Regions from separate parts of the Paenibacillus sp. JJ1722 genome, predicted to be linked through region 3. Evidence: predicted binding sites of a transcription regulator. Region 3 holds the regulator's gene; each other region holds the start of a gene.
The links. The regulator Rex, encoded in region 3, represses fermentation and respiration genes when NADH is low (regulators of the CRP and FNR family bind a similar motif). The targets are predictions, from matches to a motif close to TTGTGAAATATTTCACAA.

Region 1 (3,288 bases), 2.8 Mb from region 3:
ATTGTGCCTGAGGATGGCAAACTGCTCTCTCCATTCAACGGAACTATAGCTAATGCCTTCCGTACAGGCCATGCGATTGGTATTGTATCGGATGGAGGAACGGAGATCTTGGTTCACATCGGTATGGACACCGTCAAGTTGAAAGGACAGCATTTTAAAACGCATATCTCAGAAGGGGATCGGGTTACCAAAGGTCAACTGCTGGTCGAGTTTGATATTGGAGCAATTAAAGCTCTGGGCTATGACATGACTACACCGATTATTGTGACGAATACAGCCGAATACTCTGACGTTAAGGTGCTGGGAAATAACCGAGTGTACACAGGAGATTCATTGCTGGAGGTCAAGCTATGAAGACTACGGAAAGACTAAATCAAATCAATGCACCTTTGGTTATTTATGAGGTAATGAGCGAAGCATTCCGCCCGTATGGAAGGCTGCTGCCTCATTTTAATACCACAGAGCTTATCAAGTATGCAAAAGAAACGACCAGCGTACCCGATCAGGGAAACCATTATGTACCTTCGGTCGCAGAACTCGAAGACTTCGGTGTAATTCACCGGATTCAAGATGAGGTGTACGGCCAACTTCCAATTCAGGCTGGTTTTTGCGCAGGTCAGAATACGGGTCTGACCGGGCTGGAATATCATCAGGGCAGCGAGGTGGTGATTGCCGCTACAGACTGTATTCATCTTGTCGGCAGAGTACAGGACATTGAGGACAATTCCTATGACAGTGCAAATGTTCAGGTGTTTTTTCAGCCTAAAAACACGGTTGTCGAGATATATTCAACGACACTTCATTATGCTCCCTGTAAAGTTGACAGTGAAGGATATTTGACGATTGTGATCCTTCCGGCAGGAACGAATATGCCACTTGAAGCGGGAGAAGGTAGCCGGGGGAACCTACTGCTGACTAAGAAAAATAAATTTCTTATGGTTCATAGTACACAGATGGAAAAAATCGCGGCTGGCGTCCATCCCGGGCTGCACGGGAAGTTGCTGAATATTTCTCCCATTTGAGTAAAAGTCCATCATTCATAAATTAAACTAAGGGACCAGCTAGCTGGTCCTTTTTTTTAACTCAATTTCAGCTGCTTACCTTTATCCCTTGAAGCAGAATAGGGAAATCCCTAAATATTTTTAATTTGAACTACATTGTGATTCTAATCACATATAGCTCTATCTGCTGCATTAAAATAGAAGCATAAGCAATATTCATAGGAACGTAGGAGATGTCGTCGGATAGGAAGCATCGTCGAATGAATGGAGGAACCGGTATATGATAAACAGTAAACAAAAACTTGTGGTTATAGGGAACGGGATGGCTGGTATCAATACGGTCGAACAAATTTTGAAATTAACGGATAAGTATGAAATTACGGTCCTGGGAAATGAGCCGCATCCGAACTATAACAGGATCATGCTCTCTTATGTGTTGGAAGGTAGTAAAACGATTGATGATATCATACTGAACGATTTGCAATGGTACGCGGATCAAGGGATTACTTTATATACAGGAAAAATGGTGAAAAGCATTGACGGTGAGAACAAGAAGATTCGCACCGAAGACGGACTGGAAATTGATTACGATGTAGCTTTGGTAGCTACTGGTTCACAATCATTTATTCTGCCTATTCCGGGTAAAGAATTACCGGGTGTCATCGGTTTCCGAGATATCGCCGATTGCTCGGCAATGCTTGAGGCAGCAAAGACCTTTAAAAAGGCAGCTGTCATTGGTGGAGGCCTATTGGGGCTGGAAGCAGCTAAAGGCTTGGTCAACCTGGGTATGGATGTTACGGTCGTTCATTTAATGGAGGATTTGATGGAACGCCAGCTGGACCGGGAAGCCTCTGCGATGCTGAAAACAGAACTAGAACGCCAGGGAATCAAGTTTGCTATGCAAATGCAAACTGCGGAGGTGTACGGTCAAGATCGGGTACAAGGACTGCGGTTTTCAGACGGAAGCGAGCTGGAAGCGGATTTGGTCGTTATGGCCGTCGGGATCAAACCTAATATTCAGGTGGCTGTGCAAAGTGGTATGGAAACGAACCGTGGTATTGTAGTCGATGATTTGATGAGAACCTCCGTGCCGGATGTATATGCTGTAGGGGAATGTGTTGAACACCGCGGAACCTGTTACGGCTTGGTAGCTCCGCTGTTTGAACAGGGGAGTGTAATTGCCAAACATTTGGCAGGTGCGGATACTGAAGGTTATATGGGATCGGTGGTTTCCACCAAGCTCAAAATTTCAGGAGTGGATGTTTTCTCAGCTGGCGAATTCATAACCCAGCCTGAACATACGGTGATTGTGGCAAAGGATGAGTGGAAGCGCACATACAAAAAAGTGCTGCTTCGTGAAAATAAGATTGTTGGAACTGTACTGTTTGGCGATGTGAGCGAATCTGCTAGCCTTCAAAAATATGTGCGTCAGCAAACGTTGATGACAGATGAGATATATGGACAGATCATGGGTACTGGATGCAGCAAGGACGGGGCGAAATCATTATCCGCTGAAACGATGGCTGATGATGAAATTGTCTGTGGCTGTAACGGTGTAACCAAAAAGACGATTGTGGATGCGATTAATGATAATGGACTGACCACAGTCGATGAAATTAAGGCATGTACCGGAGCAACGCGTTCCTGTGGAGGGTGTAAGCCGGTTGTAGAGCAAATTCTGCAGTACGTTCTTGGAGACAGCTTCAAGACGTCAGCCAAGCAAGGAATATGTGGCTGCACAACTTTGAGTCGGGACGAGATTGTGGAAGCGATCAAAACCAAAGGGCTGACAACAACGCGTGAAGTTATGAATGTACTGGGTTGGCATAATGATGAAGGATGCTCCAAATGTCGGCCAGCGCTGAATTACTATCTGGGAATGATTAACCCGGATACCTATGAAAATGAGGGAGATTCCCGTTTTGTAAATGAGCGATTGCACGCGAACATTCAAAAGGATGGAACGTTTACAGTTGTTCCTAGAATGTACGGTGGTGTAACGACCCCAGAAGATTTGAAGAAGATAGCAGATGTTTCTCTTAAATACAACGTTAAGGTCGTTAAAGTAACAGGAGGACAGCGGCTGGATTTGATCGGTGTCCGTAAAGAGGATCTGCCTAAAGTATGGGAAGAACTCGATATGCCGTCGGGATATGCCTACGCGAAGTCACTTCGTACAGTTAAAACCTGTGTTGGATCACAATTTTGCCGGTTTGGCACACAGGACTCGATGGGAATGGGAGAAGTGTTGGAACGGAAATTCGAACGACTGGATTTCCCGGCAAAA
Region 2 (3,288 bases), 160 kb from region 3:
GAAAAGCGTTCGCCCTAAAGCGGTTGTTATCTTTACTGCTCATTGGGAAGCGCAAACGTTGACGATCAGTTCGATGGATGACGTGTACGATACCATTTATGATTTTGGCGGTTTCCCACCGGAACTGTACATGGTGAAATATCCAGCACATGGTTCTGTGGAACTGGCCAATAAGCTGGAAAAATTATATGAACAAAAGGGCATTGACGTACAAACTGACCGGGTGAGGGGACTGGATCATGGATCCTGGACATTGTTGCATCGTATGTATCCTGAGGCAGACATTCCGGTAGTTCAGATCTCAGTAAATCCATATCTTTCGCCCAAAGCACAATATGCCATTGGTGAAGTGCTGCGTGGACTGGGAGAACAAGATATTCTGGTCATTGGCAGTGGAGTGACTGTTCATAATCTGCGTATCGTCAAATGGGGGGAAACGAAAACAGAACCTTGGGCTATAGATTTTGATGATTGGATTATTGAAAAAGTGCAAAGTAGAGATATAGAGGCTTTGGATCACTATGAAAGCGAAGCACCGTATGCTCGCCAGGCCGTACCAAGAGCAGAGCACTTTGTACCGTTGTTTATTGCAATGGGGAGTGGTAATCCTGCAAACAAAGCCAAGGTCATCCATAGAAGCTATGAGATGGGGAATTTAAGTTATCTATGCTTACAGTTTTAAAAAGTGTGTTGCCAGAAGAAGGACTATTGTTAAAATGCTTCGCAACTGCTTCTGTATAAGTAGAGGAGTGGAAATAAATTAGGGAGTGTTATAAGCTATAATGGCTTATAACACTCCCTTTTACGTAAAAAACGATTTATTATATGCGGCAAATCTCACGAGGGCACAATTCACAATGACATACGCCTTGCAGCATTTCCAAATCCTTGACAACAATCATGCCATTATCATATTCAACTGCATTTTTCTTACGTAGATCACTAAGCATCCGGTTTACGCTTTCCCGAGTCGCACCGATCATATTTGATAAGTCAGTATGAGTAATTTTTTTATGAATCAGGATATGTTCGCCGTGAGGCTCACCATAGGTATTGCATAGACGGATGAGTGTTGAACATAAAGCGCCAGGCTTGCCGTACATCATCAAATCGCGGAACTTAGTCTGAGTAATGCGATGATGCGAACCCATCCATTTCATAAAGTCAATCGCAAAATCACAATGCTGGCAAATAAGTAGCTCCAGATCTGTATGATCGATTACGCCAATATCACTGTCTTCCAGAACCTCAGCAGAAAAGGAATGCTTAGTACCGAAAAATGGATCGGCTTGACCAACAAGATCGCCGCTTTGATACATATATAGAATAAGTTCCTTACCCTCATCCGTTGTTTTGGTTACTTTCACGCGTCCGCGCTTAATATAAAACAGCTTATCCGCTGTATCTCCTTCCCAGAACAGATGCGAGCTTTCTGGCATAACTCGATCTTTCATCATCACTTGCAACCGGTTGAAGCTGGCCTCCGAGAAGCAACAGGTGTTGCCGCGGGCTTCCATTACATTTGTAGGGTTTCTCATCGTCCATTTCCCCTTTGTATCCTATGTTTTTTATCTGCAACTTGATCAATTCAAATTCATTATATACCTGCGCAATGCGTTTTTGGGGCAAGAAGAGGGGGTAAAAGTGGCAGAATTCCAAACTTTGTGATTTAATTCACTTCATAAAATAAAATTTTAAATAGATTGTGAAAAAAATCACAATATATCTTGAAAAGCTGTGTTACGATCAGTGCGTGAACAAGAGATAGTACACGAGATAACAGGAGGATGAGGGAAATGGCTGTTAAAAACGAGGTTATCCAAAAAGAGCAAAGCGCAGAGCAGTATATTCAAACGCTGATTGACCGGGGGAACCGGGCACAGCAAGCTTTCATGAGTATGAATCAGGAACAGATTGACGAAATCGTACAAGCTATGGCACTCGCAGGGATGGATAAACACATGTACCTGGCGAAGTTGGCTGTTGAAGAAACAGGACGCGGTGTGTACGAGGACAAAATCACCAAAAACATGTTTGCAACAGAATATGTCTATCATAGTATCAAAAATGAAAAAACCGTCGGTGTCATTGAAGACAATGATTTTGACAGTTTTCAAAAGATAGCAGAGCCAGTCGGCATTATCATGGGGATCACTCCAGTGACAAACCCGACTTCGACTACGATGTTCAAAGCGTTGATTGCCATTAAAACACGTAACCCAATCATTTTCGGTTTCCATCCATCTGCTCAATCGTGTAGTGCGGAAGCAGCCCGCGTCTTGCTCGAAGCAGCCGTCAAACATGGTGCTCCAGCTGATTGTATTCAATGGATTGAAGCTCCATCGATGGATAAGACAAATTCACTCATGAATCACCCGGATGTGGCTCTGATTCTGGCAACTGGTGGATCAGGCATGGTTAAGGCGGCATATAGCTGCGGTAAACCTGCTCTGGGTGTAGGCCCAGGTAACGTGCCTTGCTTTATTGAAAAAACAGCAGACATCAAGCAGGCCGTGAACGATCTTATCCTCTCTAAATCTTTTGACAACGGTATGATTTGTGCTTCCGAGCAAGCGGTTATTATCGAAGAGCCAATCTTCGAACAAGTGAAAAAATTGATGATCGCTAACGGCTGCTATTTTGTAAATAAAGAAGAAGCAGCTAAGCTCACTCAAGGAGCTATGAATGTCGAGAAATGTGCAGTGAACCCAGCAATCGTCGGGCAGTCTGCTGTGAAAATTGCTGAAATGAGTGGTATCACAGTACCAGCAGGAACTAAAATTTTGGTCGCTGAGATTGAAGGGGTAGGAACAAAATTCCCATTGTCTGCGGAGAAATTGAGTCCTGTATTGGCTTGCTATAAAGTAAAAAATGCGGAACAAGGTATTCAACGCGCTGCTGAAGTCGTGGAATTCGGGGGCATGGGCCACTCGTCCGCTATTCATTCGAACGATGAGGACGTTATCGCCCGCTTCGCAAACCGTCTGCAAACAGGACGTATCATTGTAAATGCACCTTCCACACATGGTGCGATTGGCGACATTTACAACACCAATCTTCCTTCGTTGACACTCGGTTGCGGTTCGTACGGTCGTAACTCGACTTCGTCGAACGTATCGGCAGTCAATTTGATTAATGTGAAAAGGGTGGCGAAACGGACGGTGAATATGCAATGGTTCAAAGTACCTTCCAAAATCTATTTTGAAAAAAATTCGACACAGTATCTTGCTAAAATGCCTGATATCACACGTGTAGCCATTATCACGGACCCTATGATGGTAAAACTGG
Region 3 (3,288 bases):
GTGGCGAGTGATTCAGAGTCCTGTCTTGGTCGTTCTTGTCCATGGTTCCGCAAATGTTATTATCATCGTGCACGCCATGAAGCAGGGATAGCGGATGTCGTTATTACGAATCACTCTAAGTTGTTCACAGACGTCAAAGCCAGTCACCAGTTGTTGCCGAGCTATGAACATCTGGTGATTGATGAAGCCCATCACCTGGAGGAAGTAGCTGGTAAGCACCTAGGTATGCATATGAAATATTTCACACTCGTGCATACACTGACGCGACTGTTCAAAGACAGCAAGAATGGACAACTGCCTTCACTTCGTCAACAGTTGGCAAAATCGGGGCACGAGAAGTCGGCGGATTGGGCTTCAACCATCGACCAGATGTATCCGCTCGTGTTAGAGGTTAAGGAAACTTGGGACCTGCTAAGCGACAAGCTGTTTGGCATGTTGCCAGAGCGAAGCGATGCGACACCGGGTGAAACAGGACAGTTTTCTTCCCGTCTCAAACCTTCGGCCAAGCCTGCAAAGTGGGATCAGGCGGGTGCTTTGGAAAATCAGCTATATGTAACGATGAGCGAAATTTTGCGCAAGGGCGACAAGCTGATGCTGGACGTCAAGGAAGAACATGACGATTATGCGGCAGATAGCCTTATTACAGATATCACGGGTCTGCTCAAGGATTTGGCGGGAATCCGAGAAAATTTGCGCTTTTTTATCCGACTCGATGATGAAACAACCGTATACTGGCTCGAAGCGAGTGGGCAATTCCGTAGTAAATCATTGCAATTTTATGCGGTGCCCGTCGATGTGAGCCGCCAGTTGAAAGAAATGTTTTTTGACAAAAAAAGAAGCATTATTCTGACGTCTGCTACCTTATCGGTAGATAAGTCGTTTCAGTACATGATCGATCAGCTCGGCTTGCAGGAGGCCGCAGATCAAGAGCGGCTGATGACTTCGCAGCTCCCGTCACCCTTTAATTACAGGGATCAGGTGTTGCTGGTCATTCCACGGGATTTCCCAAGCGTGAAGGGCAGTGTAGGAGATGCACACTTTGTAGATATGCTCGTTAGCTCTCTAGGAGCGACTGCTCAGGCGACGCGGGGGAGAATGCTCGTTCTGTTTACTTCCTATCGGATGCTCCGGCAAGTGTATGAGCCGCTCAAAGAGGCCTTAGCATCCAGCGAAATTACTGTGCTGGGACAAGGTGTGGACAGTGGGAGTCGCAGCAAGCTAACCCGCCGTTTTCAGGAAGCCAAAGCTTCTGTATTGCTGGGAACCAGCAGCTTCTGGGAAGGCGTCGATATTCCAGGAAAGGCTCTGACTTGTCTGGCCATTGTTCGCTTGCCGTTTCAACCGCCGAATCACCCGTTGCTGGAGGCAAAAAGCGAGCTGCTTCAGCAGCAGAAGAAGAATCCATTTATGAAGCTGTCTGTACCACAAGCGGTCATTCGCTTCAAACAGGGATTTGGTCGGTTAGTACGTACAGCGAGCGACCACGGGGTCGTTATCGTTTACGATACGCGTGTGATCGAATCCTATTACGGAAAGCACTTTTTGTACTCGTTACCGGGACCAAAAATGGAGCATATGCCATCGGAGCAAATGGTGCCCCGCATCGCCGAATGGCTCCAATCCGCCCCGGAGACAGAGGCATAACGGACGGACACTAAGTATGTTCGTTACAATTAGGGGGAGCAAGTATGAAATCAGATAAAATTTCAGAGGCTGTCGTACGGAGGTTACCCGTATATTTACGTTATCTGAATGCACTTCACAAACGGGAGGTGGCTACGGTCTCTTCTCAAGAGTTGGGACAGAGGCTAGATTTGAACCCGGCCCAAATCCGTAAAGATCTCGCCTATTTTGGAGATTTTGGTCGGAAGGGTATCGGTTATGATGTTTCTTATCTAATTGAGAAAATACGCCATATCCTGAAAATCGACCAGCAAATTAATGTCGTATTGGTCGGTGCGGGTAATCTGGGGCAAGCCCTTTCGAATTATAACGCTTATTTAAAAGACAATATGAAGATTGTCGCAGTATTTGATGCGTTTCCGGATAAGGTAGGGACCAAGATCAATACATTGGTCGTTCAACCGATGGATGAACTGGAAGCGACTGTGAAAGAAAAAAACATTCGAATCGGGATTATTACCGTACCTGATTTTGAAGCACAGCACGTGGCTGACAGGCTTATTGAGAGCGGAATTGGAGCGATCCTGAACTTTGCACCGACTACTCTCAAGGCACCGGCCAACATTCGGATTCATGCCACAGACTTTACAACTGATTTGCTTAGCCTCGCTTATTATTTGGAGGACGGAAAGGAAGAAACACAATATGACAGTGAATAAATGGATGATTAAAAACGGCTCTTTTGCCGTAAATGGATCAGAAGCTGGGGTAGTCCATGGTTTTATGATTGTGGAGGATAGCCGTATTACTTATATTGGCGAAACTTTGCCTGCGGGTGAGGAAGAGACGGAAGCGATCGATGGTAAGGGGCTATTGTTTTTACCTGGTCTGATTAATACTCATGGTCATGCGGCGATGTCTCTGCTGCGTGGGCATGGAGATGACTTGGCACTTCAAGTATGGCTTCAGGAGAAAATGTGGCCTATGGAAGCCAAGTTTACATCTACGGACGTGTACTGGGGTACGTCCTTGTCTGTGCTGGAAATGCTGAAAGGTGGAACAACGACCTTCCTGGACATGTACGATCATATGGATGAGGTGGCTCGTGTAGCTGAAGAGTCAGGTATTCGTGCAAGTCTGATGCGTGGAGCAATTGGACTATGCTCGGAAGAAGAACAGCGAATCAAGCTGGCTGAGGCCGTGACTTTTGCGCGTAACTGGCATGGTAAAGCAGACGGGCGTATTACAACGATGATGTCTCCGCACGCGCCATACACATGTCCACCTGCGTTTATTGAAAAATTCGTACAAGCAGCGCATGATCTGGACTTGCCACTGCATACGCACATGTCTGAGACGATCGCCGAAGTGGAGCAAAACGTACGCGACTACGGTTTGCGTCCAGTTGCACATTTGGATAAGCTTGGCTTTTTCTCCCGTCCTTCGCTTATTGCCCATGGCGTTCATTTGAACGACGAAGAAATAGCTTTACTGGCTGAACGTGGTGTAGCGGTTTCGCACAATCCGGGTAGCAACTTGAAGCTGGCAAGTGGTGTGGCAAGAGTGCCTGAATTGCTGCGTGCAGGGGTTACTGTTTCTCTCGGAACGGATGGTCCTGCCAGCAATAATAACCTGGATATGTTCGAGGAAATGCGTCTGGCGGCA

Region 1: a site for Rex is predicted at 1,158-1,175, ahead of nirB (nitrite reductase large subunit NirB). Genes of this name have one in related genera too.
Region 2: a site for Rex is predicted at 1,704-1,721, ahead of adhE (bifunctional acetaldehyde-CoA/alcohol dehydrogenase). Genes of this name have one in related genera too.

The regions. Positions count from the first base shown of each region.
Region 1 is NZ_CP182500.1:749,801-753,088, forward strand. It holds gene ACM1ND_RS03455 (beta-glucoside-specific PTS transporter subunit IIABC) at 1-354, shown strand, start outside; gene ACM1ND_RS03460 (DUF4867 family protein) at 351-1,022, shown strand; gene nirB (nitrite reductase large subunit NirB) at 1,282-3,288, shown strand, end outside.
Region 2 is NZ_CP182500.1:3,710,770-3,714,057, reverse strand. It holds gene ACM1ND_RS16610 (DODA-type extradiol aromatic ring-opening family dioxygenase) at 1-682, shown strand, start outside; gene ACM1ND_RS16605 (Crp/Fnr family transcriptional regulator) at 822-1,538, opposite strand; gene adhE (bifunctional acetaldehyde-CoA/alcohol dehydrogenase) at 1,797-3,288, shown strand, end outside.
Region 3 is NZ_CP182500.1:3,550,611-3,553,898, reverse strand. It holds gene dinG (ATP-dependent DNA helicase DinG) at 1-1,644, shown strand, start outside; gene ACM1ND_RS15780 (redox-sensing transcriptional repressor Rex) at 1,689-2,342, shown strand; gene ACM1ND_RS15775 (amidohydrolase) at 2,329-3,288, shown strand, end outside.